Regions from separate parts of the Halomonas sabkhae genome, predicted to be linked through region 1. Evidence: predicted binding sites of a transcription regulator. Region 1 holds the regulator's gene; each other region holds the start of a gene.

Region 1 (7,322 bases):
CCGGAGTTGTCATGCCCGACACGCCCCTCTCCCCCTCCCTGCTCGAGCGCATGGCCAGGATACGACTGCTGGCCCTGGACGTGGATGGCGTGCTGTCCGATGGCCGGCTCTACTTCCAGTCCGACGGCAGCGAAACCAAGGCCTTTCACACCCTGGACGGCCAGGGCATCAAGATGCTGCAGGAAGTCGGCGTGCGCGTGGCCCTGATCACCGGACGCGACTCTTCCATGGTCACCGAGCGGGCCACGGCACTGGGAATTGCGCACCTTCATCAGGGCATCAAGCACAAGCTGCCCGTGCTGCGCCGGCTGAGCCACGAACTCGGGCTCGAACTCGACGAGGTGGCCTATTGTGGCGACGACCTGCCCGACCTGGCCCCTATCCATCATGCCGGGGTCGGTATCAGCGTACCCAATGCGCCGCCCTATATCGCCGCCCATGCCGACTGGGTCACCGAGCGCCCGGGTGGCCACGGCGCCGTCCGCGAGATCTGCGATGCCCTGCTCCAGGCCCGGGGAGACTGGGAGGCCATGCTCGCCCGCCACCTGAAGGATCCGGGGTAACATCATGCGACTCCCCAGACCCGGCTTTCGAACCTGGCTGTTTGTGCTGCTGCTGGCCCTGGGCGGCGGCCTGACACTGCTCGACCAGCGCCAGAGCGACTCGCACGGACCGCTGCCACCGAGCACGTCCGGCGAGCCCGATTATTATATCGAGGACCTCGAGGCGACGCGCTATGACGCCCAGGGACTCCCGCATCAGCAGCTGCAGGCGCCACGCCTGTCCCACACGCCCGGCGACGATGTCACCCGACTGGAAAGCCCGGACCTGCGGCTGCGCGATGACAGCGGGCGCCACTGGACGGCACGCGCCGAACAGGGCCGCCTGGAAAGCGGCGGCTCGCCACTGGTGCTCAGCGGCAATGTGCGCCTGGCAGCACCCGAGGAGCGCTGGCAGCTGACGACCCGGGTCCTGCACTACAATGCCGATACGGCTCATGCCTGGAGCGAAGCGCCGGTCACCCTGCGCCAGCCGCCGCAACGCATGCAGGCCGAACGTTTCGATGTCTGGCTCGATGACAACCGGGCCCGACTGACCGACAATGTCCGCGGCCACCATCCGCCGGCAACCGATGAGGACCCCGCGCCATGATGCGACCGACCCTGCCCCCGCTGCTGGGCCTGGCAGTGACGCTGCTGCTGACGCCAGTCCCGCAGGCACTGGCCCTCGAGGGCGATGCCAGTGCCCCTATCCAGGTGGAAGCCGACCGCCTCGAGCTCGATGATCAAGCCGGCACGGCCGTCTATCAGGGCGAGGTGCGCATCCAGCAGGGCAGCATGAAACTGCAGGGTGAGCGCGTGGAAATTCGCCGCAATGATGCCGGTCAGCTCTCGCGGGCCATTGCCACCGGCGGACGGGCCTACATCGAGCAGAAGCCGGCGCCCGATGCCGATCTCGTCCAGGGCTGGGCCAGGCGCATCGTCTACCATGTCGCGGAACGCCGCCTGGAACTGGTCGACCAGGCCGAACTGCACAAGGGCGACGACACCTTCAATGGCGGCTATCTGGAATATTTCCTCGACCGCCGGGTCGTCCAGGCGCGCTCCTCGGCGGAAGGCGTGGAGGGCAACCAGCGCGTGCGCATGACCCTGGAGCCCGAACAGCAGGAAGGCCAATGAAGACGCTGCACGCTAGCCACCTGGCCAAGAGCTACAAGCGCCGCCGGGTCGTCCACGACATAAGCCTGGAAATCGGCCAGGGCCATGTCATCGGCCTGCTCGGCCCCAACGGGGCCGGCAAGACCACTTCCTTCTACATGATCGTGGGACTGGTGCGTGCCGACGCCGGCCGAGTCGGCATCGACGACCATGACCTGTCGAACGCCGCCATGCACGAACGGGCCCGCGCCGGCATCGGCTACCTGCCCCAGGAAGCCTCGATCTTTCGCAAGCTGAGCGTGGCCGACAACATCATGGCGATCCTCGAGACACGCAAGGATCTCGACCGCAGTGGTCGTCGCCAGCGGCTGGAGTCCCTGCTCGAGGACTTCCACGTGACACATATCCGCGACAACGCCGGCATGAGCCTGTCCGGAGGCGAACGTCGCCGCGTGGAGATCGCCCGCGCCCTGGCCACCGAGCCCGACTTCATCCTGCTGGACGAACCCTTCGCCGGGGTGGATCCGATCTCGGTGGGCGAGATCAAGGGCATCATTCGCCAGCTGAAGACCCGTGGCATCGGCGTACTGATCACCGACCACAATGTGCGCGAGACACTGGATATCTGCGACGGCGCCTATATCGTGGGCGACGGTCAGATCATTGCCGAGGGCGATGCCGAGACGATTCTCGCCAACCAGCGCGTGCGTGACGTCTACCTGGGCCAGGACTTCCGCCTCTGACCCCGCACGCCGGGGCTCGGCCCCCGATCGCCAGCCGCCCGTGCAACACAGCATCGTCAAGAATCATGAATCGAGCCACCGGGGCCACTCCATTTGGCCCGAGTCTTGCATGAAGCACCTCGCCGGATTAGGGTAGAAGCTCCAAGACCGTCACCCGGACCCCTCGTCTATGGCCATGAAGGCTTCTCTGCAACTGCGGCTCGGCACCCAGCTGACCATGACGCCTCAGCTGCAACAGGCCATCGCTCTGCTGCAGCTCTCGACACTCGACCTGCGCCAGGAAGTCCAGCAGGCCCTGGAATCCAACCCCATGCTGGAGCTCGAGGAAGACTTCGGCGAACAGGCCGTGAGCGACACGCCGGAAGACGACTGGGCCAGTGAAATTCCCGATCAACTGACCGTCGACAGTGACTGGTCGGACACCTATCAGGATGCCGGGCTGGGCAGCACGGGCAGTGGCGAGGCGCCGGACTTCGAACGCCAGGCCGCCGGCCAGAGCCTGCAGGGGCACCTGACCTGGCAGCTCGCCATGAGCGGCATGCAGGAGCCCGACACACGGGTGGCCGAGAGCCTGATCGACGCCGTGAACGACGATGGCTACCTCGACCAGCCGCTGGAAGACATCCGTGAAGGATTGCGCGCCCAGGGACTGGACGCGCTGACGGACCAGGACATGGAGAGGGTGCTGCAGCGGCTACAGCAGTTCGAACCGACCGGTGTCCTCGCCCGCGACCTTAGCGAATGCCTGCTGCTGCAGCTCGCCGCCCTGCCTCGGGATACGCCCCATCTGCCCCAGGCCAGGCGCCTGGCCCGCCAGTTTCTCGAGGCCCTGGCCAGTGATGACCGACGCCTGCTGAAGCGCCGCCTGAGCCTGGACGACGCGGCGCTCGATGAGGTCATCGCGCTGATTCGAGAGCTTGACCCGCGACCCGGGAGCGCCTTCACCGCCGGCGGCGATGACTATGTCATTCCCGACCTGATCGCGCGACGCGGCGACCAGGGCTGGCAGGTCGAACTCAATCCTGACGCCCTGCCCCGCCTGCGCATACAGCCCGATTACGCGGCGCTCATCCGCCGCGCCGACAAGAGCCAGGACAACCAGTTCCTCAAGGACCACCTGCAGGAAGCCCGCTGGCTGCTCAAGAGCCTGGCCAGCCGCAACGACACCCTGCTGCGGGTCGGCCATGAGGTCATGGTGCGCCAGATCGACTTTCTGGAGCATGGCGAGGAGGCCATGAAACCGCTGATCCTGGCCGATATCGCCCAGACAGTGGAAATGCACGAATCGACGATCTCCCGGGTCACCACCCAGAAGTACATTCACACCCCACGCGGCGTCTTCGAGCTCAAGTACTTCTTTTCCAGTCATGTCGGCGATGGTGACGAGGCCCACTCCAGCACCGCCATCCGCGCCCGCATCCGCAAGCTGATCCAGGACGAGACGCCGCGCAAGCCGCTGTCCGACAACAAGCTGGTCAGCCTCCTCGCCGAGGAAGGCATCGAGGTGGCACGACGCACCGTGGCCAAGTATCGCGAGTCCATGCACATCCCTTCCTCGAGCCAACGCAAGCGCCTGCGTTGAACGTTGACGACAGCGTACGCGGCCAGCGGGCGACAGGGGGTTTGCACGACTCCAAAAAGGGTTACAATCAAGCCACAACCCATGGAGCAAGGAGCGTGTCATGCAAGTCAACCTCACCGGCCATCATGTGGAATTGACCGACGCCCTGCGGGACTATGTACAAGAGAAGCTCGCGCGTCTCGAACGTCATTACGACAACATCACGACCGTACAAGTGACACTCTCCGTGGAGAAGGAACGCCAGCAAGCCGCCTGTACCCTTCACGCCGCCGGCGCCGACCTGCACGCCGAGGCCAAGGACAGCGACATGTATGCCGCCATCGATGCCCTGGCCGACAAGCTCGACAGGCAACTGGTGAAGCACAAGGAAAAATCCCAGGCACGCGCCCAGGGCGCCGCCAGCGTGCGCTGACCCATCATGACTCTGGAAACCATCCTGCCCCCCGAGCGCACCCTCTTCGATGTGCCCGGGGGGAGCAAAAAACGGGTGCTGGAATTCTTCAGCACCTTCATCGCCCAGAATACACCCAGCCTGGACAGCCAGGAGGTCTTCAGCCGCCTGATCGGCCGGGAGCGCCTGGGCAGTACCGGGATCGGCCACGGCGTGGCCATTCCGCACTCGCGGAACCCCCACTGCAAGGCGCCCATCGCCGGCTTCCTGAAGTTGGCCGATGCCATCGACTTCGACGCCGTGGATGGCGAGCCGGTCGACCTGGTGTTCGTCCTGCTGGTGCCCGAAGCCGCCGATGATGCCCATCTGGCACTGCTCGGCCAGGCCGCCGCGGTGATGAACGACGCCGATACGCGCCACGCCCTGCGGCGTGCCGACAGTCAGCACGCCCTTCACGAATGTCTGGTCGAAGCGATCCGCCGACAGTCTTCCGCCTGACGGCCCCCTATGCGGCCTCGCCCCAAGCCTCTTCCAGGAGACCGCCATGCAGATCGTCATCATCAGTGGCCGCTCAGGCTCGGGGAAATCGATTGCCCTGCAGGCGCTCGAGGACCTCGGCTTCTATGCCATCGACAACCTGCCGGCCATGCTGCTTGGCTCCCTGGTCGACGAACTGCGCAGCGACCAGCTCAACCCCTCGGTGGCCGTGAGCATCGATGCCCGCAACCTGCCGCACGCCCTGCAGCGCTTCCCCAGCCTGCTGCAGGAGCTGCGCCAGCGAGACATTCAGTGCCAGGTCGTCTACCTCACCACGGATGCGCGCATCCTGCTGGAACGCTACTCGGCCACGCGCCGACGCCACCCCTTGACGCGCAACAACCGCATGACGCTGGCCGAGGCCATCGATCATGAAGAAAGCGCCCTGACCGAGATTCGCGACCTGGCCGATCTGGTGATCGATACCTCGCGCCTGTCGGTGCACGAACTGCGCAGCCGCATCGCCGACCAGCTCGCCGATCGCGGCTCGGAGGCCCTGGCCCTGACGGTCGAATCCTTCGGCTTCAAGCGCGGCGTGCCCCTGGACGCCGACATCGTCTTCGATGCGCGCTGCCTGCCCAACCCGTACTGGGACCCGTCGCTGCGCGAGTCCACCGGGCGCGACCGCAATGTGGTCGACTTCCTCGCCGGCTACGCCATGGTCGAGGAAATGCAGACCGACATCCGCGCCTGGGTGGAACGCTGGCTGCCCCGCTATCAGGCCAGTCAGCGCAGCTATCTGACCGTGGCCATCGGCTGCACCGGCGGCCAGCATCGCTCCGTCTACCTGGCCGAGCGCCTGGCCCACGACCTGGCCACGCACTATCCCGGCGTGCGTCTCCGCCACCGGGAACTGGGCATACAACTCAGCCGTCTCTCTCCGGAAACGGCCCCCGCACCGGACGACTGCGAGAAGGAACCCTGAGGACGTGGCCAGCCGCAAGCTCACCCTGACCAACAAGCGCGGCCTGCATGCCCGCGCCGCCACGCGACTGGTGCAATGCTGCCAGGCCTACAACGCCAGCGTAACGGTCTCCAACGGCGCCCAGAGCGCCGACGCCGCCAATGTCATGTCGCTGCTGATGCTCGCCGCGCCCTGCGGCACCGAACTGACCCTGGAAGCCGACGGCGAAGACGGCGAAGCGGTGCTCGACGCGCTGGAGCAACTGTTCGACGCACGGTTCGATGAGGAAGCCTGAGAAGGAAGAAGGAAGAAGGAAGAAGGAAGAAGGAAGAAGGAAGAAGGAAGAAGGAAGAAGGAAGAAGCCAGGCTGGTGCCTGGGTTTGTGGCGTCAAGGGTTTTCTTCCCTCTTCAAGCGGCGCGAGCCGCGTTCTTACCTCTTCAAGGCGCGTAGCGCCGTTCTTCCTTCTTCAAGCGGCGCCAGCCGCATTCTTTCCTCTTCAAGCGGCACTGCCGCGCCTCGGGCTTACCCGCCGGCGATGGTCATCTCGTCGATCAGCCAGCTGCCGGTGTGGATGCTGCCGCGGGTATCGATGTCGTCGCCGATGCCCACCAGCCCCTGGAACATCGTCTCCAGGTTGCCGGCGATGGTGAATTCCTCCACCGGGTGCTGAATCCGGCCGTTCTCGACCCAGAAACCGGCGGCGCCGCGCGAGTAGTCGCCGGTCACGCCGTTCACGCCCTGCCCCATCAGCTCGGTCACCAGCACGCCCTTGTCCATGCGTGACAACAGGGCCTGCTGGGACTCAAGCGGCGCCTCGATGCGCAGGTTGCGCGCGCCGCCGGCGTTGCCCGTGGTCGACATGCCCAGGCGACGGGCGCTGTAGGCCGACAGCATGTAGCTGGCCAGGCGCCCCTGGTCGATGAAGACATTGTCCCGGGTCTGGACGCCATCCCCATCGAAGGGGCTGCTGGCCATGGCGCCGACTTCCATGGGCCGCTCACTTAGCGAGAACCACTCGGGAAACAGCATGGTGTTCAGGCGCTCGCACAGGAAGGAGGCCTGGCGGAACTGGGCACCGCCGGCAATGGCCCCCATCAGGTGGCCCACCAGCCCGGAGGCCAGGGACGGATCGAACATCACCGGCATGCGCCCGGTGGCAAGCCCCTGGGCACCGAGCCGGCGCAGGGTGCGATCCGCGGCGCTCCGGCCCACTTCCGCGGCATCGCGCAGGGCGCGCGGATCACGGGCCGTGGTGAAGTCATAGTCACGCTGCATGCCGGCGGCATCCTCGGCGATCAGCAGGCACGACAGCGAATGCCGGCTGCCACGCTGGCTGCCCAGAAAGCCATGGCTGTTGCCGTAGACATGCACCCCTTCGCCGCTGGACAGGCTCGCGCCTTCCGAGCTGCGAATGCCCTCGACACCACGACCGGCGCTTTCACAGGTCAGGGCCAGTTCGATGGCCTCCTCGGTCGTGAGTGGCCAGGGGTGATGCACCTGCAGGTC
Region 2 (7,322 bases), on a different contig from region 1:
AGGCCCTCGACCAGCCGACGGGCCGCGTCGGCGGCATCCACGCAGCCGCCGCCCAGCAGCACCAGCGGGCGTTCGGCCTCGCGCAGCCAGGTGGCGGCCTCGCGGATGGCGGTGGTAGCGGGCGCCGGGGGCGACGGACGCAGGCGTTGCCAATGTGTGGGGGGTGTCACCGGAGCATTGAAGAGGTCGATGGGTATCTCGATATGCACCGGGCCGGGCCGACGGCTGTCGAACACTGCGAAGGCCCGCGCCAGGGCTTCCGGCAGCCCCTCGGGATCGAGCAGGGTGTGGCTGAAGCGCGAGACGCCGGCCAGCAATTGCTGCTGGCAGGGTAGCTCGTGGAGCCGTCCCTGACCGCGCCCCAGGGTGTCGCGGCGATTGACGCTGGAGATCACCAGCATGGGCACGGAATCGGCCAGTGCCTGACCCATGGCGGTGGCGATGTTGGTCATTCCCGGCCCGGTGATGATGAAACAGACCCCGGGCTTGCCGGTGGCCCGGGCATAGCCGTCGGCCATGAAGCCGGCACCTTGCTCGTGGCGCGGCGTGATGTGGCGCAGGCCGCTGTCGTGCAGGCCGCGGTAGAGCTCCACGGTGTGCACGCCCGGGATGCCGAAGATGGTATCCGCCTGGTAGGTATCGCGCAGCAGGCGGATCAGCAATTCGGCGCAGGTCATGTCATGTCGGGTGGCATCATTCATGAAAGGGCTCCTCAGCCGACCAGCCAGTGGCCCATGACCACGATGATCGGCAGGGTGATGGCGGTACGCAGCAGGAAGATGACCACCAGCTCCCAGAGCTTGAGCGGAATCCTGGACTTCAGCAGCAGGGCGCCGATCTCGGACATGTAGATCAGCTGGGTCAGCGACAGGCAGGCGATCACGAAGCGGGTCAGCTCGCTCTCGATGTCGCTGGCCAGCACCGCCGGCAGGAACATGTCGGCGAAGCCCACCAGGGTGGCCGGCGCGGCGGCCGCGGCTTCGGGCACGCGCATCCACTCGAGGATCGGCACCATGGGGTACGACAACCAGGTGAACAGCGGCGTGAACTCGGCGAGCACCAGGGCCACTGTGCCGATGGCGATCACCAGCGGCAGCAGGCCGAAGAAGATGTCGGCGACGTTGAACAGCGCGCGGCGCAGCAGTTGGCGCGCCCCGGGCGCCTTCTCTGCCCGGGCGACGGCCATGCCGAGGCTGTAGCGCAGCAGGCCGGCGGAGCCGGTACGTTCCTCGGCGATCTGACAACCCGCCGGCTCGTAGTAGGTGTTCGGCTTGCGTGACAGAGGCGGCAGGCGCGGCACGATCACCGCGGCGACCAGGCCGGCCACCACGACCGTCAGGTAGAAGGGAATGAAGAGGTGGTTGATGCCGATGAAACTGGTCACCAGCAGGGCGAAGGCGATGGAGACGATCGAGAAGTTGGTGGCGATCGCCGAGGCTTCACGCCGGTTGTAGTAGCCCTGTTCGTATTGCTGGGTGGTGATCAGCACGCCCACGGTGCCCGAGCCCATCCAGGAAGCGGTGGCGTCGATGGCGCTGCGGCCCGGCAGGCCGAAAATCTTGCGAAAGGGCGTGCGCACCAGGCTGCCGATGAACTCCATGAAGCCGAAGTCGACCAGGAAAGGCAGCAGCAGAGCGGCAAAGAAGAAGAAGGTCAGCAGAACCGGCGCCAGGTCGTTGAGCATCACCCCGCCGGTGAAGGAGGCGGTGATCACGCCCGGCCCGACCTGGAAGAAGGTCATCAACGCGAAGACGGCACCCAACAGGCGCATCGCCATCCATAGAGGCGCCACGTCGAACAGCTCCCCCAGGGCGTTATCCCGGGCCCAGCCCGGCTTGGTGAACTTGACCAGCAGCGTCAATAGCGCCGAAGCGCACAGCACGACCGTGGCGATGGCGGGCAGGGCGTCGCCGAGCAACGCCTTGAGGCCGTCGGCAAGAAGGCCCATGCCGATGTTGATGGTGTCGCCCGTGGAGAAGGGCACCAGGAACATGCCGATGCCGATCAAGGAGGGCACGAGGAACTTGAGCAGGCCGGCCTTGCCCAGAGGGGCGCCGCCTGCTGCGGTATTCGGTTTGGAGTCGAGAGAGGAAGACATGGTGAAACCCTGTTTGGCGTTGTAATGGGGATGCCCGGCCGCAGTGCCGGGCAGGTACGGTCGGGTGTCAGTCGCGATGCTGGACGCCGGGCAGCACGCACAGCATCTCGTAGAGCAGAGTGGCGCCCATCAGTGCGGTGTTGCCGCTGGTGTCGTAGGGCGGCGCCACCTCGACCAGGTCGCCGCCGACCACGTTGAGCCCCTGGGCGCCGCGCACGATCTCGAGTCCCTGCTGGGCGGTCAGGCCGCCCATCTCGACGGTGCCGGTGCCCGGGGCCACCGAGGGATCCAGGCCGTCGATGTCGAAGGAGATATAGACCGGGCGGTCGCCCATCTGTTCGCGAACCTCGGCCATCAGGGGCGCCAGCGACTTGTACCAGCACTCCTCGGCGGTGACGACGCGGAAACCCTGCTCGCGGCACCAGTCGAAATCGTCGGCCGCATAGCCGGTGCCGCGCAGGCCGATCTGGACGACGCGGTTGCTGTCCAGCAGGCCCTCTTCCTGGGCACGGCGGAAGGGGCAGCCGTGAGCGACCTCCTCGCCGAACATCTGCTCGTTGATGTCGGCGTGGGCGTCGATATGAATCAGCCCGACCGGCCCGTGTTTCCTGGCGATGGCGCGCAGCACGGGCCAGGTCAGGGTGTGGTCGCCGCCCAGGGTCAGCGGCACGCAGTCCCGGGCGAGCACGGCGTCATAGTGGCGCGTGATGATGTCGAGGTTCTTGGGCAGGTTGAAGGTGTTGATCGGTACGTCGCCGATGTCGGCCACCTGCAGGCTGTCGAAGGGGGCGGCGCGGGTCGCCATGTTGTAGGGCCGCAGCATGCGCGACTCGTCGCGGATCTGGCGCGGCCCGAGGCGCGTCCCGGGACGGTTCGAGGTGCCGATGTCCATGGGGATGCCGAGGAAGGCGGCATCCAGGCCGGCGGCGTCGTCCTGGGTGGGCAGGCGCATCATGGTGGAAGGGCCGCCGAAGCGCGGCATCTCGTTGCCGCCGAGGGGCTGGTTGAAATGGCTCATGGTGGTCTTCCCGAGTCGTGGTGATTGTCCTCAGGTTCAAGCAGGAAATGTGCCAGGAGTTGGTTTTCTTGTTTTTCAGTTAGTTATATAAGTCAGTGATTCATGAATGAATCACATGAGGCGTCGGCGTGATACACTTCTGTATCAATGATCCGAAAATGAATCAGTCCCATGAGTGATATCGACTCTCAGACCCTGCGCACCATCATCGAAACCGCCCATGATCATTTCTTCGTGGTCGAGGCCGATGGACGAATACGCGATGTCAGTCCGGCCGCGGCGGCGGTATACGGCATGTCCCGTGAGGACCTGTGCCGCACCACGGTCCAGGCGCTGGAAGCCGAGGGGGTGTTGCGACCATCGGTCAGTCTGGAAGTCATGCGGACCGGCGAGCCGGCTCAGGTGGCGCAGATAACCAGCACGGGGCGGCGGGTCATCGCCCAGGCGCATCCGGTATTCGATGCCGGCAAGCTCATTGCCGTGGTCAGCCGCTCGATGGACCTCACCGACCTGCAACTGCTGCAGGAGGAATATGCACTGCTGCAGCGACGTTTCAACGAGCATCTGAGGCGAGGTGGCGGTGAAGAGGCCGGCGGCGAGATCGAGTTGTCGGATCTGGAGGCTCGCAGCGGGCTGATGCGTGAGGTCGCGCTGTTGCTCAAGCGGGTGGCGCCGACGGATGCCACGGTGTTGATGCTCGGGGAGTCGGGGGTCGGCAAGACCGCTTTCGCACGGCAACTGCACCGCTGGAGTCCTCGGCAGGCGGGGCCCTTCGTCGATGTCAATTGCGGGGCGATCCCCGAGAGTCTCTTCGAATCCGAGATGTTCGGCTATCGGCAGGGGGCCTTCAGTGGCGCTGCGCCGGGTGGCAAGGCGGGACTGATGGAGCAGGCCGAGGGCGGCACGCTGTTCCTGGACGAGGTCGGCGAGCTGCCGTTGCCGATGCAGGCCAAGCTGCTCAAGGTGATCCAGGACGGCTTCATCACGCGGCTTGGCGACACGCGAGCGAGGCGTGTCGACTTTCGTCTGGTGGTGGCCACCAACCAGGATCTGGCGCGTAGCGTCGAGGCCGGTCGCTTCCGCCTGGATCTCTATTATCGCCTCAACGTCATTCCCGTGACCCTGCCGCCGCTGCGGGAGCGGCGTGAGGACATTCCCGGGCTGGTCGAGCGCCACCTGCAGCGACTCAATACACGCTATGGTCGCGACAAGATCATTGCCCGGGATGCCTGGCAGATGCTGATGGGCCAGGAGTGGCCCGGCAACGTGCGTGAACTCGAGAACTGGCTGGAACGGGCCTGGCTCTCGGCGGGCGAAGATGTGATCCGGCCCCGGGAAGAGGCCGAAAAGACAGGGGGCGTTGAGCGGGTCGTGGCGCCGGCGGAGGAGGCACCTTCCGGACGCCGTGGTCTGGCCGAGGGCGAGACACTCCAGGCCGCCCTGGCACGCACCGAGCGGGATATCCTGGCCGGGCTCTGCCGCGAGGCGGCTTCGACCTATGCCATCGCCGAGAGCCTCGGCATCAGCCAGCCCAGCGTGGTGAGGAAGCTGCGGCGGCATGGGCTGCGTATCAACCGGTCCCGGTGATACGGGGGCATGAGTCGTGAGAACCGCGACTCATGGATTATTCAGCCGGCTGATGAGGTTCAGCCTGTGCGGATTTTGTCCGGCTATTGGTGGTCAGCGGCGATGTCGAGCTGGGCTGACCAGTCTCTCGCCGGCTGCCAAGGCCATGGAGGCGTTCATCATCGAGGAGCTCGAGGCATCGGGCGATGCGTGAAGCGCGGCATGCAGCGCCTGGCTGGCGCTATTGACCCGCCAATTTATCATGATAAATTGGCTTCGGTGTGGGGCGATTCGCCCGAGGCCTTGTCCTGGCCGTTCGGTATGCCGCTTTCGACCCTTCATCCAACCCCTGTCTGACTCATAACAAGGACAACGTCATGAACCAACAAGCCCAGGCGCAGCAGGCGCGCAAGCCGTGGTACCGGACGGTCCCCGACCCCATGGTGCTGATCTTCCTGATCCTGGTCGCCACCTATGTGCTGACCTACTTCATACCGGCCGGCGAGTTCGAGCGCGTGATGCGCGATGGCCGTACCGCCGTGGTGCCGGATTCCTTCCAGTATCTGAAGGATGTGGCGGCCATCCATCCCTTCGACATCTTCGTGGCCATTCCCAAGGGGCTGATCTCGGCCTCGCAGTATCTGTTCATCGTCTTCATCGCCGGTGGGCTCTTCCACATCCTGCAGAAGAGCGGGGCGCTGGAGAATGCCATCGGCGTGGCGGTGCGGCGCGTCGGCGTGCAGCGGCGCAACCTGATCATCACCGTGGGCACCTTCATCTACGGCTTCTTCGGCGTCGCCGTGGGCTTCGAGAACAACATCGCCCTGGTGCCGATCGCCGTGCTGATCGCCAGTGCCATCGGCTGCTCGAGCCTGGTGGGCACGGCCATGGCCGTCGGTGGCATCGGCGTCGGCTTCGCGCTGTCACCGATCAACCCCTATACCGTGGGCGTGGCGCAGGGCATCGCCGAGTTGCCGACCTTCTCCGGCGCCTGGTTGCGTACCCTGCTGGTGGTCACCTCGCTGTCTCTGCTGTCGCTGTATATCTGCAAGCGCGTCACGCGCATGGACTTCGAGGAATCGCCACATGCCGAGACGCTCAGCAAGCAGCTGAGTGACTATCGCATGAGCAAGCGCGACTGGCTGACCCTGGGCGTCTTCGTCGGCGGTCTGGTGGCCATGCTGTTCGGTGTCTTCATGTCCGGCTGGTACATCAACGAGATTGCCGGCATCTTCCTGCTGCTGGCGATTGTCATCGGCGCCATCAATGGCCTCGGCGCCAACGGCATCGTCAAGCAGATGATGGAAGGCGCGGCGGGGGTTACCGCCGGTGCGCTGGTCATCGGGGTGGCGGCGTCGATTCAGGTGATCCTCGAGCAGGCGCAGATCATCGACACCATCGTCAACTCCTTGAGCAGCCTGATCGAGGGCATTCCGATCATGTTCGCCGCGGTCATGGCGAGTGTCGTCCAGGGCGTGATCAACCTCTTCGTGCCGTCCGGGTCCGGTCAGGCGCTGGTGACCATGCCGATCCTGGTGCCGGTGGCCGACCTGGTGGGCATGAGCCGCCAGCTGATGATCACCGCCTTCCAGGTGGGCGACGGCCTGACCAACCTGATCGTGCCGACCTCCGGCGGGACCCTGGCCATGCTGGCACTCGGGCGGGTCTCCTATGCGCAGTGGCTCAAGGCCATCATGCCGTTCATGGCCATGGTCTACCTGCTGTGCTGGGGTGGTCTGATCATCGGCCATCTGGTGGGCTACTGAGCATGACGCTGTCGCTGGTGCACGTGAACCCCGAGACAGGGACCTCCGCCTGTCTCGCCGCCACCGGTAGCGTGGCGGTGGGCGGCTACGTCAACCACTGCTGGCGGGGCACCGGGGCCTGTGCCACCCAGGGGCTGGCCACCAACCCCTGGTATCCGGAAACCATCCGACGGGGGCTCGAGGGCGGTCTGAGCGCTCGGCAGGTGCTGGACGACGTCACCGCGGCGGATGCCGATGCCGCCAGGCGCCAGTGCCTGGTGATGGAGGCCTCCGGCCGGGCGGAACTGCACACCGGCACGGCCAACCAGCCGGCCCTGTCCGCCGCGCTTTACCCGGGTGTGGCGGCGGCCGGCAACATGCTGGCCAATGATCGCGTGGCCGGGGCCATGGTCGAGGCCTTTCTGGCCGCGACCTGTGATGACCCGCAGGCGGTGCTGGCCGAAGGTCGCTCCCCGGTGTTTCGCGACCACCACGACAGCGCCCTGCTCGGCGCCCTGATCGATGCCCTGGAGGCCGGGCTGGCCGCCGGCGGCGATGTCCGTGGCTGTCGCTCGGTGGCCCTGCGCATCGAGTCATTCCACACGGCGCCGATCGACCTGCGCCTGGACTGGGCCGATGTCGATCCGGTGGCCGAGATGCGTGCCCTGGCCGGGCGCGTCGAGGCCGCGGATTTTCAGGCCTTCCTGGGCTCCCTGCCTCACCACTGATGTCGGCTCGCCGCCGGTATCACGACAATGCTTGCCGCGCCCCGGTCGCCGATGGCCGGGGCCCGGTCTGGAGATGATGATGTCGATGCATGAGCAAGATGCCCGACTGGGGCATGAGCTGCTGGCCTGGCTGGATGCCGCCGGCGAACACTCCCTGCCCGGGCCGG
Region 3 (7,322 bases), on a different contig from region 1:
TTCTGGCACTTCCTGGACATCGTCTGGATCTGCGTTTTCTCCTTCGTCTACCTGATGGGAGTCCTTTGACATGAGTGGAAATGCCTCTCACGAAGAACACAGCCATGGTAGCGTCAAGTCCTATGTGACGGGGCTGATCCTGTCCCTGGTGCTGACCATCATTCCCTTCGGGATCGTGATGACCGATGCGCTGGCAACCAGCGCCACGGTACTGATCATCGTGGCAACGGCGGTGGCTCAGTTGCTCGTCCAGCTGGTGTTGTTCATGCACATGAACACCAAGGCGGACGAGGGCTGGAACTTCATGTCGTTCGTCTTCACCGTGTCGATCCTGGTTCTGGTGATCGGAGGTTCCGTATGGATCATGTACAACCTGCATCAGAACATGATGATCGGTTGACTCCGGCGGACAGGATGCACAAGGACTACCTCACCATCACCAAGCCGGGCATCATCGGCGGCAATGTGATCGCAGTACTGGGCGGCTTCTTCCTGGCCGCCCGGGGCGATGTCGATCCCTGGCTGTTGATGGCCACGGTGGCCGGTCTGGCCCTGGTCATCGCCTCGGGCTGCGCGTTCAACAACGTCATCGATCGCGACATCGATGCGATGATGCAACGCACGCAGTCCCGCCCCCTGGTGCAGGGCCGACTCACACCGGCGGCAACACTGCGCTTCGCGACCCTGCTCGGGGTCGCGGGCTTTGCCTTGCTCGGGTTCTTCACCAACTGGGTGACGGTAGGCCTGGCTGCCTTCGGTTTCGCGATTTATGTCGGCGTCTACAGCCTCTACATGAAGCGTCATTCCGAGTACGGCACCCTGGTGGGGAGTCTCTCCGGTGCCATGCCGCCCGTCGTGGGCTATTGCGCGGTGACCGGGCAGTTCGATACGGGGGCGCTGACGCTGCTCGTCATCTTCTGCCTGTGGCAGATGCCGCATTCCTATGCCATCGCGATCTTTCGTCTGCAGGACTATCAGGCGGCGCGGATTCCCGTGCTGCCGGTGGTGCGCGGCATCAGGACGGCCAAGCACTACATCCTCGGCTACATCCTGGCCTTCGTGCTGGCCTCGCTGGCATTGAGCGTGGCGGGGTATGCCGGCTACGGGTACTTCATTGTGGCTCTGCTGATGGGGCTCTACTGGCTGTATCTGGCCGTGCAGGGCTATCGGGCGGATGATGAAGCCCGCTGGGCCAAGCGTGTCTTTGCCTTCTCGATCATCACCATCACGGTGCTCAGCCTGATGATGTCGGTGGATGCCAGTCTGCCGCCCGCCACACCGCTGTGGACCGCCCTGACCTGACGCTGTCGTTCGCTCCAATGCGATGATCCGGGGGCATATTCCCCGGATTCCTGCCTATACTCATACTGACAGATGACGCAGTGGACCGACGGGCCGATCCTGGCCTGTCTCCGGCAGGAGGTAGCGCTATGTTGACACATGTATGGGGTCTGATGGCCCACCCGAACCGCGAGTGGAAACAGATCAAGGAAGAGCGTGAGACACTCACGCATCTCTATGAGCATCATGTCTTGCTGTTGGCGGCCGTTCCGGTCGTCTGCTCCTATATCGGCACGACACAGGTCGGCTGGAGCCTGGGGGGTGGCACCACCATACAACTGGGGTATATGGATGCCCTGGGGGCCGGGGTCGTGTTTTACCTGGTCATACTGGCGGCGGTCTATGCGGTCGGCAAGGTCATCCGATACATGGCCAAGCGATACGCGCATAACCCGCCCAAGCAGAGTCAATGCATCGTCTTTGCCGGCTATGTGGCCACGCCCATGTTTCTCAGCGGCATTGTGTCGATCTATCCGCTGATCTGGCTTTGTCTGCTCGCCGGCACCATCGGACTGTGTTACACCGCCTACCTGCTCTATCTGGGCATTCCGGCCTTCCTGAACATCAGTCGCGAGGAAGCCTTTGTCGTCTCCAGCACGACGCTGGCCTTCGGCGTGCTGATTCTCGAGGTACTGCTCGGCATGACGGTGCTGCTGTGGGGCTACGGCGAACGCATCATCCTGGCGCTGCTGGGCTGACTCTCCTGCCCCCGAGCCGGCGTCGAGACAAGCGCTGGCTCGGCTGTGACGACTCCGGACCAATAAGCGGAACGGGCAACCCTGGGTTGCCCGTTCGCGTTCGGCGTCATGCTCGGCTCAACGGGTCTTGATCATTCCGGGGGCGGAGTGCCTGCAGCATCCGGCGCCGGGGCGACTTGCGCCAGGGCACGCTGCAGAGGCTCCAGGGTGGCGTCGATGTCCGTCAGCTTGTCGATGCCGAACAGGCCGATACGCAGGCTTCTGAAGTGCTCGCCTTCACCGCACATCAGGGGAATGCCGGGGGTCACCTGAACTCCCAGTTCGGCGAGCCTGTCGACCAGCTCCGCATCAGGGGTGTAACGGGTCACCACCGTCGGTGCCCGATAGGCTTCGGCGGCCACTGACTTGAAACCGTGTTCGTCGAGCATCGCCTGTACGCGACGCCCCAGCTCGAACTGCTGATCACGCAGCTTGTCGACGCCATACGCTTCGATTTCCGCCATGCTATCGCGCAGCTGGCGCAGGCCGTCGGTGGGCAGGCTGGCATGATAGGCATGCTCGCCGGCCTCGAAGGTTTCCATGACCGTCAGCCACTGGCGCAGGTCGCAGGCAAAGCTGGTGCTGCGGGTTTCATCGATGATCTCGCGTGCCAGGCGCGACAGCATGACCATGCCGCAGCAGGGCGTACTGCTCCAGCCACCCTGAGGCGTACTGAGCAGGACATCGACGCCGATATCCAGCATGTCCACCCAGGCCGCGCCCGAAGCACTGCTGTCGAGAATGAACAGGCCGTTTTCTTCGTGAATGGCTTCGGCGATGCGCCGCATGTATTCATCGGGCAGAAGGATACCCGACGAGGCATCGACATGAGGGGCGAAGACGATATCCGGCTGCTGGTCGCGAATCGCCTCGATGACCTCTTCGATACGCGGCGGGGCAAAGGGGGATACGGGATCATCCTCGTCCTCGCGGGCCGCCCGGCGAACATTGCGGTCCGCCGGGATACGGCCCTGGTCGAGCATCTGGCTCCAGCGATAGCTGGAGTCCCCGGTGCGGATCACCAGGCAGCGCCGCTCGCTGGCGAACTGGCGTGCCACGGCTTCCATGCCGAAGGTCCCGCTGCCGGGCACGATGACCGCCGAATGCGCGCGATAGACGCGCTTCAGGGTGGCGGCGATGTCGCTCATCACCTGCTGAAAGTGCGGCGACATGGGGTTGAGAGCACGATCCGCGTTGACCACCGAGTATTCGAGCAGTCCATTCGGGTCGGCAGTGGATAACAAGCCGGCCATTATCTTCTCCGTCGTCGTGGGGAGCGTGTTGATGCCTTGAGGATATGCTCATTCACGTCGCTAGACCAGCCCCGCCCTCGGTCGCACTATCCTGTATGGGAGACCAGGAGCCCGATGGCGGAGGCGTGCACCTGGATGGTGCGCAGCGACGTACCGTGGAGCGCTGCCACGGCGCTTCATGGTGCAGGCACCGGCCAGCCCCGGGGATAAATGGGCGGCTGGTGTGAAGTTGGCACGCGGCCTGCAAGGGAAACCCCATATCCATGACACACGCCAGGTATTGCCATGTCGTCTACCGTCACCGCGCCCGATGCGCCGCGCTTGTTGTTCAGTGATCTGGATGGCTCGCTGCTGGATCACGATACCTATGCCTGGTCGCCGGCGGCTGCTTGGCTGACGCGTCTGGCGAGTCTCGGTGTGCCGGTGATTCCGGTGACCAGCAAGACGCGCAGCGAGCTGCTCGGCCTGAGGCGTGAACTCGGGCTCGAGGCATCGCCCTTCGTGGCCGAGAACGGGGCCGTGGTGGGCCTGCCCATGACCTGGCGACATGCTTCCCACTCAGCGGATGCCGATGGGCTGGTGGTGCATACCCTGGGTATCGATATCGGCTTCATCCGACAGCGTCTGGCGGTCTGGCGCGAGCGTCTGGGGGCGTATTTCACGCCGATGAGCGAGATGTCTCTGGAGCGCTTGATCGAGGTGACCGGCCTGACCGAGTCGCAGGCGCGCCTGGCCAGGATGCGCGAGGGCAGTGAGCCGCTGATCTGGGAGGATAGCGAAGAAAAGCTCGAGGCCTTCCATCAGGCGCTGAAGGGTGACGGGCTTCGCAGTGTACGGGGCGGCCGCTTCTGGCATGTGACCGGGGAGGCCGACAAGGGCGATGCCGTCATCTGGTTGATCGCGCGTTTTGCGGCGATGCGGGGCGTCCGGCCGCTGACGTTGGCGCTTGGGGATGGGCCCAATGACGTCCGCATGCTGGAAGCCGTCGACAGCGCGGTGGTGATCCCCGCGCGCCATGGCCTCGCGGTCAGGCCGAACCAGTCGGCCCTGTATGTCAGCCGGGCCGTGGGGCCTGTCGGCTGGGCCGAGGGCGTCACGCACTGGTGGGGCAACGAAGGCGTTGCTCCCCTGGAACCTGCCGCCCCGGGAGGGCGTTCCCATGAGTGATTTTCACCAGAACGGTATCATTACCGACTTCCATAACCTGACCCACCGTTCGGTCGATTCGCTGGAAGCCGACCTGGTGCAGTTTGCCCGGCAGCGGCCGATGAGCCTGATTCTGCCGTCCCTGTACAGTGAACTGGAAGGTCCGGCGCTGAACCACATTGTTCAGGAAATTGCCGCCGCGCCCTATCTGGAGGAGGTGGTCATCGGCCTGGATCGGGCCGATGAGGCGCAGTTTCGCCATGCCCGCGAGTTCTTCGCGCGACTTCCCCAGCGGCATCGCATCCTGTGGAATGATGGCCCCAAGCTGACGGCCCTGGATCGCGAGCTGGAGGCGCGCGGACTCTCTCCCCAGGAGCCCGGCAAGGGGCGCAATGTCTGGTACTGCGCCGGCTATGTACAGGCCTCGGCCCGCAGCCAGGTGGTGGCCCTGCATGACTGTGACATCCTGACCTATGATCGCGGCATGCTGGCCCGGCTGTTCTATCCGGTGGCGCATCCGCACTTCAACTATGAATTCTGCAAGGGCTATTACCCGCGTATCGCCGAGGGCAAGCTCAATGGTCGGGTGTCACGTCTGATGGTCACGCCCCTGCTGCGGGCGCTCAAGGTCATCGCCGGCCCCTTGCCGTACCTGGATTACCTGGACAGCTTCCGCTATCCCTTGTCGGGCGAGTTCGCCATGCGCAGTGACGTCCTCGACGGCATCCGCATCCCCGCCGACTGGGGCCTGGAGATCGGTGTGCTGTCCGAGGTGCAGCGCAATCACTCGACCAACCGTCTGTGTCAGGTGGATCTGGCCGATAGCTACGACCACAAGCATCAGCCGGTCTCGGAAGACGATGCCGCGGCCGGTCTCAATCGCATGAGCCTGGATATCGCCAAGGCGCTGTATCGCAAGCTGGCCACCCAGGGGGTGACCTTCAGCGCCGAGGACTTCCGTACCCTCAAGGCAACCTACTACCGTATGGCGCTGGATCTGATCGAGGCCTACGACCACGACGCCACCATGAACGGCCTGACCCTGGACCGTCATGCCGAGGAACAGGCCGTCGAGCTGTTCGCCCGCAACCTGCTCGACGCCGGCTCGGCCTTCCTCGACAACCCTGGGGAACGCCCCTTCATCGCCAGCTGGAACCGCGTGCGCGCCGCCATCCCGGATGTTCTCGAACGCCTGCACGACGCCGTCGAGGGGGATAATGCTTACGGCTGATTCACCAGCCACAGACTCCGGTAGGGGCCGAGTGTTGCTTCGTGGTTCCAGGGGGCCTGGGCGAGCAGGTCGTGCCACTGGCCGTGGGTCAGTTCCGGGAGTTCGAGTGGCTGGGGCCGGTCGGTGACGTTGTGCACGGCGATCAGGCGGCGGCCGTCAGCGGTCGGGCCGCGTTGCAGGGCGATCAGGCTGGGTGGCGTGTCCAGCACCCGCTGCGGTGCATCGGGATGGAAGCAGGGTTCTTGACGCCGCGCATCCAGCATCCGGGTCAGCGACTTGAAGACTTCCCGGGTCGGGGTGGCGGGCGTTTCGAGCAGCCATTCGAGCTCGTCTCGCTGCCAACGGCGGCGATTGATCGAGCGCAGGCGCCCGCTGCGTTCCACGCCTTCCAGGTCGTTGAGGGTCCCCGTCAGGACATGCAGGTAGATCGCCGGAATGCCGCGCAGGCCGAGCATCAGTTGCTGGCTGCACAGGAAGCGGGGCGTCTGCCAGGCATCCGGTCCGCGACGGTTGCCCTTCATGGCGTCGAACCAGGTGATGTTGAGCTCGTAGGGGGCATCCTCCCCGTCGTCGCGGGTGCGCATGCTGGCGTAGCCGCCGAAGCGGTGCATCAGTTCGACCAGGGCATCGATGTCGTGCTGTGGCAGCCAGCCTTCCAGGGGGCGAACGCCGATGCCGTCGTGGCTTGCCGTGAAATTCAGGAAGCTGCAGCCCGGGGGCAGTTCGGGCAGGCTGCGCAGCCAGGCTGCCAGGGTGCCGGCTTCGCCGCAGGTCAGGGTGTGCAGCAGCAGGGGCGGCAGGGGGAACTGATAGACCAGATGCGCCTCGTCAGGGGACGCGTCGCCCGCGTCGGGGGCCGCCAGTCGATCGAGGCCGAAGTAGCTGATGTTTTCCTCGTGGGGCACATTGGTCTCGGTCAGCAGCAGGGCATCGGGGGCGACATGGTCGATGATGGTGCGCAGCAGGCGCACCACCTCGTGGGTCTGGGGCAAATGTATGCAGGACGTACCCACCTGCTTCCAGAGATAGGCGATGGCATCCAGGCGTATCACTCTGGCGCCCTGGTCGAGATAGAACAGCAGGATGCCGATGAACTCCAGCAGCACATCCGGATTGGCGAAGTTCAGGTCGATCTGGTCTTCCGAGAAGGTCGCCCACAGGTGGCGCACCCCGCGCCGGGTCGGCACCTTGACCAGCAATGGCGAGCTGCGCGGCCGCACGACCGCCGAGAGGTCGGTATCCGGGTCCATCTCGATGAAGTAGTCGCGGCCCGGCTGGCTGCCGGTCAGGTAGTCGGTAAACCACAGCGACTCCCGCGAGACGTGGTTGAGTACCAGGTCGACCCCCAGATCGAAGCGCTGGCCCAGGCGTTGGATGTCATCCCAGTCACCGAGCTCGGCATTGACCTCGCGATAGTGAATGACCGAGAAGCCGTCATCGCTGCTCCAGGGGAAGAAGGGCAGGATATGCACGCCGCTCAGGGTGTCGCCCAGGTGGCGGTTCAGGAAGTCCTCGAGCACCTGCAGGGGCGGCATGTCATCGGCGACCAGGCTGTCGCCGTAGCTGATCAGCCACTGGTCACGCTGGCTCCACAGGGGCACAGGGGCTGTGTCC
Region 4 (7,322 bases), on a different contig from region 1:
CTTGCCGCGATCCTGCAGGGCGAACAGGGCATAGGCCAGGGCCTTGCCGCTGACCATGGACACCAGCACGCCGTTGCGGCGTTCGACGGAGGCCTCGGGGCGCAGCGGACCATAGCAGTCGAAACGGCTGGTCAGGATGCCGGTGCCCGAGGTCAGGGTCAGGAACTGGCCGCGGAAGCCGATCAGGCCGCGCGCCGGGATGCTGAAGTCGAGGCGCACACGACCCTTGCCGTCGGGGTGCATGTTCTTGAGCTCGCCCTTGCGGTAGCCGAGCTCTTCCATGATGGCGCCCTGGTGCTGCTCTTCGCAGTCGATGATGACTTCTTCGTAGGGCTCCTGGTTGACGCCGTCGATCTCGCGGATGATGACCTCGGGGCGGCCCACCGACAGTTCGAAGCCTTCACGACGCATGCTTTCGATCAGCACGGCCAGGTGCAGCTCGCCACGCCCGGAGACGACGAACTTCTCGGGGCTGTCGCCCTGCTCGACACGCAGCGCCACGTTGTGGATCAGCTCCTGCTCGAGGCGCTCCTTGATGTTGCGGCTGGTGACGAACTTGCCGTCCCGGCCGGCGAACGGCGAGTCGTTGACCTGGAAGGTCATGGAGACGGTCGGCTCGTCGACCGTCAGGGCCGGCAGGGCCTCGACGTTGTTCGGGTCGCAGATCGTGTCGGAAATGGCCAGGTTCTCGATGCCGGTGATGCAGACGATGTCGCCGGCGGTGGCCTCTTCGGTCTGGACACGCTCCAGGCCCAGGTGGGTCATGACCTGGCCGATCTTGCCACGTCGCTCCTTGCCTTCCTTGGTGACCACGCTGACCTGCTGGCCGGGGCGCATGGCACCGCGGGTGATGCGGCCCAGGCCGATGACGCCGACATAGCTGTTGTAGTCCAGCGCCGAGATCTGCATCTGCAGGGAACCTTCGCGCTCGACCTTGGGCGGCTCGACGATATCGACGATGGCACGGAACATCGGTGTCATGTCGTCGGTCAGCTGGTCCGGCTCTTCACCGGCCACGCCGTTGAGGGCGGAGCAGTAGATGATCGGGAAGTCGAGCTGGTCTTCACTGGCGCCCAGGTTGTCGAACAGGTCGAAGATCTGATCGATGACCCAGTCCGGACGCGCGCCCGGGCGGTCGATCTTGTTGACCACGACGATCGGCTTGAGGCCCTGATCGAAGGCCTTCTGGGTAACGAAGCGCGTCTGCGGCATGGGGCCATCGACGGCGTCGACCATGAGCAGCACCGAGTCGACCATCGACATCACGCGCTCGACCTCGCCGCCGAAGTCGGCGTGTCCCGGCGTATCGACGATGTTGATGTGGTAGTCGCGGTCTTCCGGGCTATGCCAGCGGATGGCCGTGTTCTTGGCCAGGATGGTGATACCGCGTTCCTTCTCCTGGTCGTTGGAGTCCATGATGCGCTCCTGGGCTTCCGCCTTGCGGTCCAGGGTGCCGGACTGCTGGAGGAGCTTGTCGACCAGGGTGGTCTTGCCATGATCGACGTGAGCGATGATGGCAATGTTGCGAAGGTTCGCGATGTTGGAACTTGCGTTCGTGCTCATAGGGTGTGGATCGCCAGTTTGTACGCACCTATGTACACGTTGTGTTCAGTACCCTAGGCGCGGGGCAGGGAAGTTTAGGGCGCGCATTGTACAGGCTAGGCCGGCCAGGTAATAGCGTATTTGTGTGATACGCGCGGCGGGCCGGGTACAAGGCGCGCCACGGTGGGGTTGGCAAGGGCGTGAGAGCGAAGTGCGGGCGGCTGGCCTGGCCGGTCGGGTGCCGGGACGCGAGCGAGCCGCCACGGTGCACCTTTATGGTGCGTCAGGGTGTTTCGTGCCCTGTTTTGGTTCGCTGAAACGGGCCCTGGATGCCCCTGACGCGGGGGATATCGGCCGCGGCATTCATGTGGGGCATCGCAGGATATAAATATTTCCCTTTGATATCATGTGGTTATTTTTTCATCGGTGTGGCGTGCGCCATTTTGGCACGCTTTCTGCTTCATCATTGCAAACGCCATGGTCGTCCTGGCGGTTGTAGGCAGCTGCACCACTGCGTGCTACAACAATGGCTACCCGACCAGCGGCCAGGACGCTTTGAATACGCTTCAGAGTTAACGAGCCAAGCTCATTTGTGGAGGACCTCATGTCTGACAAGACTCTCGCCCTGATTGAAGAGCACGATGTGAAGTGGATCGACCTGCGCTTCACCGATACCAAAGGCAAGGAACAGCACGTGACCATCCCGGCTCGGGATGTCGACGAAGAGTTCTTCGAGAACGGCCAGATGTTCGATGGGTCTTCCATCAACGGCTGGAAGGGCATCAACGAGTCGGACATGATCCTGCGTCCGGAAGACGGTACCGGCTATCTCGATCCCTTTACCGAAGACGCGACCCTGGTCCTGCGTTGCGACATCATCGAGCCCGCCACCATGCAGGGTTATGAGCGCGACCCGCGTTCCATCGCCAAGCGTGCCGAGGCCTATCTGCAGTCTTCCGGCCTGGGCGACACCGCCTTCTTTGGCCCGGAGCCCGAGTTCTTCATCTTCGACGAAGTGCACTGGAAAGCCGACATCGAAGGCGCCATGTACAAGATCAGCTCCGAGGAAGGTGCCTGGGCCACCGATCGCCACGTCGAGGGCGGCAACATGGGCCACCGGCCGCGCGTCAAAGGCGGCTACTTCCCGGTGCCGCCGGTCGACAGCTTCCATGACATGCGGGGCGCCATGTGCAACACCCTGGAGGCCATCGGCCAGAGCGTCGAAGTGCATCACCATGAGGTCTCCAACGCCGGCCAGAATGAGATCGGCGTCAAGTTCAACACCCTGGTGAAGAAGGCCGACGAACTTCAGGAAATGAAGTACGTGGTGCACAACGTGGCCCACGCCTACGGCAAGACGGCGACCTTCATGCCCAAGCCGGTGGTGGGTGACAACGGCAGCGGCATGCACGTTCACCAGTCCTTCTGGAAGGACGGCCAGAACCAGTTTGCCGGTGACGAATACGCCGGCCTCTCGGAAATGGCGCTGTACTACATCGGCGGCGTGATCAAGCACGCACGCGCCCTGAACGCCTTCGCCAACGCTTCGACCAACTCCTACAAGCGTCTGGTGCCGGGCTTCGAGGCGCCGGTGATGCTGGCCTACAGCGCCCGTAACCGCTCCGCTTCCATCCGCATCCCGTATACTGCCAGCCCCAAGGGCAAGCGCGTCGAGCTTCGCTTCCCGGACCCGACCGCCAACCCCTACCTGTGCTTCGCGGCGATGCTGATGGCCGGCATCGATGGCATCAAGAACAAGATCCATCCCGGCGATGCCATGGACAAGAACCTCTATGACCTGCCGCCGGAAGAAGGCAAGGCCATTCCGACCGTGGCCGAGAGCCTGGATCAGGCGCTGGCGGCACTGGATGCCGACCGTAGCTTCCTCACTGAGGGTGGCGTCTTCACCGACGAGACGATCGATGCCTACATCGAGCTCAAGTCCGAGGATATCGAGCGCCTGCGCATGACGACTCACCCGATCGAGTTCGACATGTACTACAGCTGCTGAGAAGAGGCGGCGCTCGGCGCCGCTCTCCCGGTATCGACAAGGGCACGCCTGCGGGCGTGCCCTTTCTGGCTGCGTCACCGGCCAGTGGTGCCGGCGATGTGGGAAGGCCGCTGGGCCCCGGCCCGGCGAACGCCGCGGCGCTGATCTATAGTCGGGGCGTGAGCCCATGTCGGCGTCGAGAACGCCGGGAGCCTGACCATGACCCGCAATGGCCTGCGGGGCCTGGCACTCTGCCTGACCCTCATTCTCCCCCTGGTCGTATTCGCCGAGACACTGTATCGCGCGACCGATGCCCAGGGGCGGGTGCGCTACTCGGATGACCCGGCCAGCGGCGGCGAGCCCGTCGAGCTGGCGCCGATCAGCGTGGTGCCGGCCCTGCCGGGGGCGTCGGCCGCGCCGACCGCCAGGGACGACGGGCCGCGTCGGGCGGGTGCTTCGCGGCCGGCCTACACCACCTTTGCGATCGCCACGCCTGCCGACGAGAGCACCCTGCCGACCGGTGCCGCGGGTAATGTGCAGGTGCGCCTGGCCATTCGTCCGGCCCTGCGGGCGGGGCATCGGTGGCGCCTGCGCCTCGATGGGGAACTCGTCGGCAGCGCGACGCGTGAGCCGGCCATCCCGCTCACCAATCTGGCGCGGGGCCGTCACCGCCTACAGGCCGAGTTGCTCGATCAAGGCGCACAGGTGCTGCGCCGCACTCCGGCAGTGACGTTGCATGTGCGCCGAGCCAGCGTCAATCGGCCTGCTGCCGCTTCCCGCGACTGACGTCGCAGCCTGCTCGCTGGGTGTGCGTGGGTGGCGCACGGGCTTCTCCAGCCGTGTGCATGCACCATGCTTGTGCACTAAAATGGTGCATAGTGTGAGATGCCGTCATGCGCCGGGGCCCATGTGTCGGCGCCGGTGACATGGCGTGCTTTTTGCAACGATCTCTCCCAGCGGGTCAGGCGTCTCCCGGGATGGCCTGGCCCCGGCCGGATACTTCTTCTTCGCGCACCTCGGGACCGTCCATGTATCAACGCTTGATGGAACATCTCACCACCGCCGTACTGCTGCTCGACGGCGAGTTGCGGCTGCAATGGATGAACCCGGCCGCCGAGGCCCTGCTGGCTCTCAGCCATATGCGGGTGCAGGGCCAGGCGTTGCCGGAACTGATCTCCAGCGAGGCCGACATCGGCGAACTGCTGGCCAAGGCGCGTGACGAGTTTCACCCCTTCACCCAGCGCGAGGCACGCCTGACGCTGGCGACCGGGGACATGTTGACCGTGGACTACACCGTGACGCCCTTGACGGCGGACGAGCTGCTGCTGGAGGTCGAGCCGCGTGACCGTCTGCTGCGCATTTCGCGGGAAGAGGCCCTGCAGACACGGCAGGAGACCATCAAGGTGCTGGCGCGGGGGCTGGCACATGAGGTCAAGAACCCGCTGGGGGGAATTCGCGGGGCGGCGCAGTTGCTCGAGCGCGACCTCGAAGGCTCGCAGTTGACGGAGTTTACGCGAATCATCATCGAGGAGGTCGACCGCCTGCGCGACATGGTGGATGCCATGCTGGGTCCGAACCAGGTCGAGCGGCATGCGTCGCTGAACATTCACAAGGCGCTGGAGCGGGTGCGCTCGCTGCTGGTGGTCGAGCATCCGAGCGTGACCATCATCCGTGACTATGACCCGAGCCTGCCGGAACTCTCGGGGGATGAGGCGCAGATGATCCAGGCCATCCTCAATGTGGCGCGCAATGCCGTGGAGGCCATGACCGAGTCCGATGTGCCGGCGCCCAGCCTGATGCTGCGCACGCGGGCGCGTCGCCAGTTCACCCTGGGCGCCGAGCGCCACCGGCTGGTCTGCGAGGTGACCATCATCGACAACGGTCCGGGGATTCCGGAGCGGCTGCGCGAAACCCTCTTCTATCCCATGGTCTCGGGGCGCGCCGAGGGCAGTGGGCTGGGGCTGTCGATTGCCCAGTCGGTCCTGCATCGCCATCACGGGCTGATCGAGTGCGATTCCGCGCCCGGCCATACCGAATTCCGCCTGCTTATTCCGCTGGAGAAACCTCATGAGTGAAGTCGCTCGCGTCATGATCGTCGACGACGACCGCGCCATCCGCTGGGTGCTGGAGCGGGCGCTGGCGCAGCCCGATCTGGAGGTCGAGTGCGTCGAGCGCGCCGATAACGTCCTGCCCCGCCTGCTCGAGGACCCGCCGGATGTGCTGGTGACCGATATTCGCATGCCGGGCATCGACGGCCTGGACCTGATGGCGCGCGTGCGCGAATCCCATCCGGACCTGCCGGTGATCGTCATGACGGCGCACTCGGACCTCGACAGTGCCGTGGCGTCCTACCAGGGTGGCGCCTTCGAGTACCTGCCCAAGCCCTTCGATGTCGACGAGGCGCTGGCCCTGGTGCGTCGTGCCGTGGCCCATGCCCGGGAGCGTGAGCGCCCGGTCACGCCCCCCGAGGGACTGGAGACCGAGATCATCGGCGAGGCGCCGGCCATGCAGGAGGTCTTCCGCGCCATCGGTCGGCTGGCGCAGTCGCACATCACGGTGCTGATCAACGGCGAGTCGGGGACCGGCAAGGAGCGCGTGGCGCAGGCGTTGCACCAGCACAGCCCACGCGGCAGCAAGCCCTTCATCGCCCTGAACATGGCGGCGATTCCGCGGGACCTGATCGAATCCGAGCTGTTCGGCCACGAGAAGGGCGCCTTCACCGGCGCCACGGCGCAGCGCCAGGGGCGATTCGAGCAGGCCGATGGTGGCACCCTGTTTCTCGACGAGATCGGCGACATGCCGGCCGAGACCCAGACCCGGCTGTTGCGCGTGCTGGCGGATGGCGAGTTCTATCGCGTCGGCGGTCACACCCCGGTCAAGGTGGACGTGCGCATCATCGCGGCGACCCACCAGCACCTCGAGGAACTGGTCAATGAAGGGCGCTTCCGCGAGGACCTCTTCCACCGCCTCAATGTGATCCGCGTGCATCTGCCCAAGCTGGCCGACCGACGCGAGGACATTCCGCGGCTGGCCCGGCACTTCCTGATCGAGGCGGCCAAGGAGTTGTCGACGGACGCCAAGGTGCTGACCGAGGAAGCCGAGACGCACCTGACCCGCCTGCCGTGGCACGGCAATGTGCGTCAGCTGGAAAATACCTGCCGCTGGCTGACCGTGATGGCGTCGGGGCGCGAGGTGATGGTCGAGGATCTGCCCCCGGAACTGCGGGATGCCGAGAGCGTCGGCGTCTCCGGGGACTGGCGCGTCGCCTTCCGCGACTGGGCCGACCGCGCCCTGGCGGCCGGCCACACCCACCTGCTGGAAGAAGCCGTGCCCGACTTCGAGAAGATCCTCATCGAGACCGCGCTCAAGCACACCGGCGGGCGCAAGGGCGACGCCGCCGAGCTGCTCGGCTGGGGCCGCAACACCCTGACCCGCAAGCTCAAGACGCTGCTGCCGGAGATGGCGGAGGACTGAGCCACGAGCTACGAGCCACGAGCTGCGAGAATCGAGCCGCGCGTCATGCGGGAGGTTTTGGGGGCTGAGCGGCCGGAGCCACCATCCCGCTCGCCTCACGCCTCACGCCTCACGCCTCGCGTGCCGGCTTGATGGCTGAGCGGCCGGAGCCACCATCCTGCTCGTTCCTCGTTCCTCGTTCCTCGTTCCTCGTTCCTCGTTCCTCGTTCCTCGTTCCTCGTTCCTCGTTCCTCGTTCCTCGTTCCTCGTTCCTCGTTCCTCGCTACTTCTGATTGCGTGCCAGCGGCTGGGTACGCTTCTCCAACCAGGCGAGGGC

What was found. Region 1 encodes sigma-54, which starts transcription at its own class of promoters, with help from an activator protein. Its sites were predicted from a motif close to TGGCACNNNNNTTGCTNT; they were not measured.
Region 2: speB (agmatinase) is a predicted target of sigma-54. The motif match lies at 3,154-3,171, and genes of this name have one in related genera.
Region 3: QWY79_RS12050 (HAD-IIB family hydrolase) is a predicted target of sigma-54. The motif match lies at 3,562-3,579, and genes of this name have one in related genera.
Region 4: glnA (glutamate--ammonia ligase) is a predicted target of sigma-54. The motif match lies at 1,987-2,004, and genes of this name have one in related genera.

Annotation. Positions count from the first base shown of each region.
Region 1 is NZ_JAUFPM010000015.1:93,617-100,938, forward strand. It holds gene QWY79_RS09630 (KdsC family phosphatase) at 12-563, shown strand; gene lptC (LPS export ABC transporter periplasmic protein LptC) at 568-1,152, shown strand; gene lptA (lipopolysaccharide transport periplasmic protein LptA) at 1,149-1,679, shown strand; gene lptB (LPS export ABC transporter ATP-binding protein) at 1,676-2,401, shown strand; gene QWY79_RS09650 (RNA polymerase factor sigma-54) at 2,571-3,983, shown strand; gene hpf (ribosome hibernation-promoting factor, HPF/YfiA family) at 4,084-4,395, shown strand; gene QWY79_RS09660 (PTS sugar transporter subunit IIA) at 4,402-4,872, shown strand; gene rapZ (RNase adapter RapZ) at 4,919-5,836, shown strand; gene QWY79_RS09670 (HPr family phosphocarrier protein) at 5,841-6,110, shown strand; gene pmbA (metalloprotease PmbA) at 6,339-7,322, opposite strand, start outside.
Region 2 is NZ_JAUFPM010000009.1:31,699-39,020, forward strand. It holds gene QWY79_RS07615 (5-guanidino-2-oxopentanoate decarboxylase) at 1-701, opposite strand, end outside; gene QWY79_RS07620 (YjiH family protein) at 713-2,098, opposite strand; gene speB (agmatinase) at 2,166-3,116, opposite strand; gene QWY79_RS07630 (sigma-54 interaction domain-containing protein) at 3,288-4,703, shown strand; gene QWY79_RS07635 (YfcC family protein) at 5,060-6,448, shown strand; gene QWY79_RS07640 (DUF1028 domain-containing protein) at 6,451-7,155, shown strand; gene QWY79_RS07645 (M20 family metallo-hydrolase) at 7,241-7,322, shown strand, end outside.
Region 3 is NZ_JAUFPM010000017.1:268,276-275,597, forward strand. It holds gene cyoC (cytochrome o ubiquinol oxidase subunit III) at 1-69, shown strand, start outside; gene cyoD (cytochrome o ubiquinol oxidase subunit IV) at 71-400, shown strand; gene cyoE (heme o synthase) at 415-1,302, shown strand; gene QWY79_RS12040 (Yip1 family protein) at 1,431-2,039, shown strand; gene QWY79_RS12045 (pyridoxal-phosphate-dependent aminotransferase family protein) at 2,171-3,331, opposite strand; gene QWY79_RS12050 (HAD-IIB family hydrolase) at 3,617-4,498, shown strand; gene QWY79_RS12055 (glycosyltransferase family protein) at 4,491-5,708, shown strand; gene QWY79_RS12060 (sugar phosphorylase) at 5,699-7,322, opposite strand, start outside.
Region 4 is NZ_JAUFPM010000012.1:161,519-168,840, reverse strand. It holds gene typA (translational GTPase TypA) at 1-1,563, opposite strand, end outside; gene glnA (glutamate--ammonia ligase) at 2,147-3,553, shown strand; gene QWY79_RS08880 (DUF4124 domain-containing protein) at 3,752-4,318, shown strand; gene glnL (nitrogen regulation protein NR(II)) at 4,561-5,607, shown strand; gene glnG (nitrogen regulation protein NR(I)) at 5,600-7,006, shown strand; gene QWY79_RS08865 (aminopeptidase P family protein) at 7,269-7,322, opposite strand, start outside.